2 regions of the Clostridium sp. TJA032 genome follow, and region 1 is predicted to be linked to the other one. Evidence: a T-box and tRNA genes for the amino acid it is inferred to sense, from the RefSeq annotation. Region 1 holds a T-box; the other holds one or more tRNA genes.
What was found. A T-box is a leader RNA that pairs with one kind of tRNA and senses whether it is charged. The one in region 1 lies ahead of trpS (tryptophan--tRNA ligase), so its partner is inferred to be a tRNA-Trp.
Positions count from the first base shown of each region.

Region 2: it encodes a tRNA-Trp, which carries the amino acid that the T-box ahead of trpS (tryptophan--tRNA ligase) is inferred to sense. The anticodon was not compared.

Region 1 covers NZ_JBZEFB010000001.1:32,424-35,597, forward strand. Annotated here, with positions in the region: gene brnQ (branched-chain amino acid transport system II carrier protein) at 1-1,227, opposite strand, end outside; T-box leader at 1,584-1,796, shown strand; gene trpS (tryptophan--tRNA ligase) at 1,900-2,898, shown strand; gene AC4FRL_RS00155 (hypothetical protein) at 3,042-3,174, shown strand, end outside.
Region 2 covers NZ_JBZEFB010000001.1:1,455,185-1,458,358, forward strand. Annotated here, with positions in the region: gene AC4FRL_RS06705 (MutS family DNA mismatch repair protein) at 1-183, opposite strand, end outside; gene AC4FRL_RS06710 (metal ABC transporter substrate-binding protein) at 336-1,226, opposite strand; gene AC4FRL_RS06715 (alpha/beta-type small acid-soluble spore protein) at 1,518-1,700, opposite strand; tRNA gene AC4FRL_RS06720 (tRNA-Trp) at 1,888-1,963, opposite strand; tRNA gene AC4FRL_RS06725 (tRNA-Trp) at 1,990-2,065, opposite strand; gene AC4FRL_RS06730 (CBS domain-containing protein) at 2,236-2,856, opposite strand; gene tsaE (tRNA (adenosine(37)-N6)-threonylcarbamoyltransferase complex ATPase subunit type 1 TsaE) at 3,155-3,174, shown strand, end outside.

The DNA of each region.
Region 1 (3,174 bases):
GGCTATTAATGCTGGTAAAACCCAACCAAAACCTTTAGAGTAAAGTGGTAAAATTGATACTATACTCTCTAGGCCAGGTATGTAGTTACCTAAAGTTATTAATATGCTAACAACTAATGTAACATATACAGTTAACTTATGTACTAGAGGGTTTTTGATTTTTTTATGGAATAAGTTTAATAGTATAAGAACTATTGTTACAGGATATATTATTCCAAGTAAAGTTGCTGATAAGGATATTATTTTATCTAATCCTATACTAGCAACTAATATACTTATTACAGTCATTAATAAAACATTGAATTTATATTTTAATTTTCCATTTGAAACTCTTTCAAAGAAACTTCCACCAGCAGAAAGTAAGCCTATAGAAGTTGTTAAACAAGCTAAAGCCATAGAAACGCCTATTAAAATAGCCCCGGCATGTCCTAAGATACTTTCAGCTATGAAAAGTAATAATTGGGAATTTGATAAATCTAAGGCTAAATCACCTGTATGTGCACCTAGGAATATTAATCCACCATATATTATAGCTAATCCACCTATTGCAATAATTGCAGCTTTAATAAGTAACTTAAAGCTATCTTTACCCTTGTATCCTTTAGCTTTTATAGAACCTAATATTATTGAAGAGAATATTACAGCTGCAATAGCATCCATAGTTTGATATCCTTCAAGTAAAGAAGTTGAAAAAGCATCAGGAGTATAAGAATTTGTTAAAGAAGATATTGGGCTAATAACACCTTTAGCAATTAAGAAGAATAATATAGCTAATAAAACTGGTGTTAAAAATTTACCTAATACATCTATCACCTTTGAAGGTTTTAAAACAAATATTAAGTTTACTAAGAAATAAACAACTATTATTACAAAGTAGTTTATATTTTCAAAGTTAGGAGCAAAAGCTAACTCAAAAGTAGTAGCTGCTGTTCTAGGAATAGCTAATAATGGTCCTATAAGTATAAATAATGCTATTGAATATATTAATGAGAACTTTTTCCCAACTTTATCTCCAAATAATTCAAATTTACCGTTAACTCTTATTGAAGATAAAATTCCTAGTAAAGGAACTCCAACTCCAGTTACAATAAAACCTATAATTCCTAAATAATAATCAGCTCCTAAATTTCTTCCTAATAAAGGAGGGAAGATTAGGTTACCTGCTCCTAGAAACATCGAGAATAGCGCAAAGCCGATTACTAAAAAATCTGATCTTTTGTGATTCATAATATACACCCCATCTTTCTTTTCTAATCAAATTATAATTAAATTTAAATAATTTCTGAATTATTTAAAAAACTATATAATTTGATTTTAGTTTTTTATATAATGTTTTTAATATTCCATTTAAAAGTTATAATACTATATTATCATAATGTTAAGAAAAATCAATAAAAATATTTTATATATAAAGCCATAGAAATATAAAATTGATAATTTAATAAAAAAATGGTGTAAATATTAAATTATTGTTAATTAATGATGAGTATAAAAATTCAAAAACTTTGTATATAATATATATGAAGGTAAAATAATCTTGACTAAAAAATAAAAAATGTTAAAATAGCATTAAAGTTTAATATAAAATTTCTGTGAAAAGAAGTAGTAAATTTAAAACAGGCTTTAAGAGAGTCATACATTTTGCTGTGAGTATGGTAGTTATGTTTAAATTGAATGGATCTTTGAGATGTTTAGAGGAAATTTAGTATTCTAAACCGTATTCTTACGTTACAAGAAAGAGATACAGAAAAGTTTTCTGTAATAATAGGTGGTACCGCGATATATTCGTCCTATAAGTTTTTACTTATAGGACTTTTTTATTTTAAAAATTATTTAAGTATAATAGATAAATTAATTATAGGAGGTGAAGATTTGATGTTTTTTAACATCAAATAAGATATGGAAGAGAAGAAAAAAATTATTTTTAGTGGAATACAACCTTCAGGAGATTTAACTTTAGGAAATTATTTAGGGGCTATAAAGAATTGGACTAAATTACAAGAGGAGTATGATTGCTATTTTTGCGTTGTTGATTTACATGCTATAACAGTAAAACAATTACCAAAGGATTTAAGAAGAAGAACTTTAGAAGTTTTAGCTATATATATAGCAGCTGGAATTGATACAGAGAAGAATACTTTATTTATACAATCTCATGTTCCAGCACACTCAGAAGCTGCTTGGCTTTTAACTTGTAATTCTTATATGGGTGAGTTAAGTAGAATGACTCAATATAAAGATAAATCTAAAAAAATGGGAGATTCAATTGGTGCTGGATTATTTGTATATCCTGTGCTAATGGCTGCTGATATACTTTTATATAACACAGATTTAGTTCCAGTTGGAAAAGACCAAATGCAACATTTAGAGCTTGCTAGAGATATTGCAACTAGATTTAATAACACATATAGTGAAACCTTTACTATACCAGAAGGATACATTCCAAAAGAGGGGGCAAAGATAATGAACTTACAAGACCCTCTTAAGAAAATGTCAAAATCAGATTCAAATCAAAATAGCTTTATTTTAATGATGGATGAACCAAATGTTATAAGAAAGAAAATTGCAAGAGCAGTTACAGATAGTATTGGAGTTGTAAATTATACTGACGAACAACCAGGAGTTAAAAATTTAATAAACATTCTTTGTGCAATAAAGGGATATACACCTGATGAAGTTGTGAAATTTTATGAAGGAAAAGGATATGCTGAATTTAAGGAAGATGTTGCTAAGGCTATAATTGATGAATTAGAACCTATACAAAAAAGAGCTAAGGCTTTATTAGAAGATAAAAAAGCTTTAGAGGAGATATATAAATCAGGAGCAGAAAAAGCAAACTATTTAGCAAGAAAAACTTTAAGAAAAATGCAAAAGAAAATTGGATTAATACCAAGATAAAGTGAAAATTCTCTCTATAATATAAAAATTTATTATAGAGAGAATTTTTTTTGTAACTTTATTTCCTTTAATTTCAAGTAATGATATAATAAAGAAAAATTAATAAAGTGTTAATTTAAGTTGGTGGTATAAAAAGAGAAAATATGGTTGTTAGATTTATTGTATTTATTTTAATATTAATAATATTAATTATTTATAGAAGAAATAAATTAAAAGAACTTAACTTAGAAAAAAAGAAAAATGATTCTAAGATATTCTATTTATCATCTTATAATA
Region 2 (3,174 bases), 1.4 Mb from region 1:
TAAAAACATTATAATTCCAAAACTTATGGAACCTAGACTATAAGCATAGAAAATAAAAAATATAAGACTTAGAGCTACTATCAATCTTAATAGACTTATTAAATTGTATTGACTTTTTAAAGATTTTAAAATCTTTAAATCTTCTTCTATCTTACTTTCATAATTATTTTTTATATTATCCATTTTTATCCTCTCAAAACACTTTTTTAATATTATACCATAGTTATCATATATTCATACAAATGTATTTTAATCCTATTTTGAAAATTTAATAAAAGAAAAAACCTATAAAAATTTTATAGGTTTTTCTTTTATTAAAATATTATATTTAAATATTAATTTTGAGTAGACAATGCTTTATATATCTTAGAAAGATTTTCTTTCATAGCTTCAATATAACTTAAGTCATCTTCTTTACTTTCTATAGTATATATTTTTTCAATTTTTCCACCAATCTCTTTAGCTAAAGTCTGTGATATCTTTTCACTAGATAACTCTGGCATAAAAACTGTTTTTATATTATTTTTTTTGCAAAATTCTATTATATCTTGCATTTTTTGAGGTGTTATTTCACCCTCTCCAAATAAATTTTCAACACTTATTTGCTTTAAAGAAAATTCTCTACATAAATATCCAAAAGCTGCATGACCTGTAACAAAATCTTTATTTTTTAATTCATCAAACTTTCCTTTATACTCATCTTTTAGAGAATCTAATTCTTTAGAAAATTTGTTGAAGTTTTCTTCATAATAATCTTTATTTTTAGAATCTACTTTAATAAGTGCATCTTTTATATTTCTAGCCTCAACTTTAGCTCCTTCTAAACTTAACCAAAGGTGAGGATCTACTTTTTCTCCTTCTTTTAAAATATCAGCACCCTTAGATGCATCAACTACTTGAAGTTCTTTATTTTCAATAGTATTAAGTACTTGGTCAATCCAATGTTCCATTCCTAAGCCATTATAAACAAAGATATTAGATTTATTTAATTCAATTAAATCTTGTGTTTTTGGTTCAAAGTCATGAGGTTCAGTTCCTTGGGGAACCATAGTCTTAACATAAACCTTATCACCACCTACTTTTTCTGCAAATTCTCTTAAAGGTTCAATACTAACAGTAATAGCTATTTTACCTTCAGCATTTTCTTCTAAAGCTTTATTTTTTTGACATCCTACAAAAAAAGTAGTTATAAAAATTCCTAAAAATATATAGGCTAATTTTTTCATATTTCCTCCGATATTTTGCAAATGATTTGCATTTTTATATTATAAACTTTATATTACTTTTATATTATTGTCAATATTTACTTATAAATTCTTTAAAAACAAAAAAATTGTATAGAGAAATATAATTTCTCTATACAACCTTTTTTGGTAGAAGTTTAGATATTATGCTTTGGCGGTATATCCTCCATAACATTTCTCCTATTCTAAATTTTTAGAATCACTTTACTAGAACACGTATTATGTTCAAATTTTAATGAGTCTTTTTTTAATTCAGTATGTGCGAAAGGTTTATTATTTTATTTGACTTTCGTAAGCTTCTACCATTCTTTTTACCATTTCGCCGCCTACGGAACCACATTGTCTTGAACTTAAGTCTCCATTATAATCTGAGAATGGAACACCTAATTCTCTAGCTACCTCATTTTTGAATTTACTTAATCCATTTTTTGCTTCTGGAACTAATGATTTTGACATTTCTAATTCCTCCTTTGGCTTTGGTAATATGTAAGCTTGAATTTTAATTATCTCTTGCTTACACTATTATATTAACCAAAAGTAAGATTATAAACCTATGAAATAGAAGGAATTAAGTCTATATTTTTCCATAATATTTTTTTTTATTTTAAGACAAAAAAAATCAGCGAATTACTTCGCTGATTTTTGGCAGGGGCAGTAGGACTTGAACCCACAACCAATGGTTTTGGAGACCACTACTCTACCAATTGAGCCATACCCCTATAATATTATATTTAATGTGTTAAACTGGCAGGGGCAGTAGGACTCGAACCCACAACCAATGGTTTTGGAGACCACTACTCTACCAATTGAGCCATACCCCTGAACACAGATTTTATTATATATTAAAAAATAACTTAACGCAAGAGTTTTTTTATTTATTTTTTTATTTTTAATCAAAATACATATAATTTAAAATAAAATAAGGAATATATAAATAAAAAATTTTTTTATTTATATATTCCTTTTATATTTATATGTTTATAATGGCTTATTACGATAATTTAAAACCAGCTTCTTTTAAATTTCTTTTAATAGTTTTTATATCTACATCTTTTACTCTAACTATAACCTCTTTAACTTCAGTTAAACTTTTTGTATCTACAATAACTACACTTAATATATCTCCACCTTCTTCAGATATTGATTTTGTTATTTTTGATAATTGTCCTGGAACATCATAAGACCTAATAACTATTCTTTCTCCTTTATTAAGTCCAAAGGCATTATTAAACTCTCTAAAAACTGCTTTATGAGTTAATATTCCCTTAAAATTATCAAATTCATCAACTACAGCTACAAAAGAAATTCTCATTCTTTCTAACATAGAAACTGCTTTTTCAATATGTTCAGAACTATTTATTATAGGGACATCTGTTTTTAATATTTCTCCTACAGTAATATTGTTTAAAATATCATCCTTGCTCAAATTATGATTAAAATAATATTTATATATGGAACTTTTAGCTACTGCACCTTTAAATTTTTCTCCGTCTACTACAGGAATTGATAAAAATTTATTATCATTCATTATTTTTAATGCTTCTTTAAGCTTTGTATTAGAATTAACTAGATATAGGTTATCTTTTTTTGTCATAATAGCTTTTACTAACATAAAAATCCCCCCATTCATAAATTAAACATATCTTATACATTTATTATACTCTTGTTTTATTACATATTTATCTAAATATATTAAATTTATGAAAGTATCAAATTAACTTTCCTTTAAACTTCCCTAATTAATATTATAATAATTTTATATAGAAATCTTTTTCTATATACTATTAAGAAATATTATCTTAAGATTTAAGCATAGGAATTTAAAATAATTATTAATTTAACACTCTCTTTTCTTTTTCTTAAAATTTGGATAGAATTATTAAAGAGTGTTAATTTGAAAGGAGTTCTTTATGGAATTTATAGTAGATAG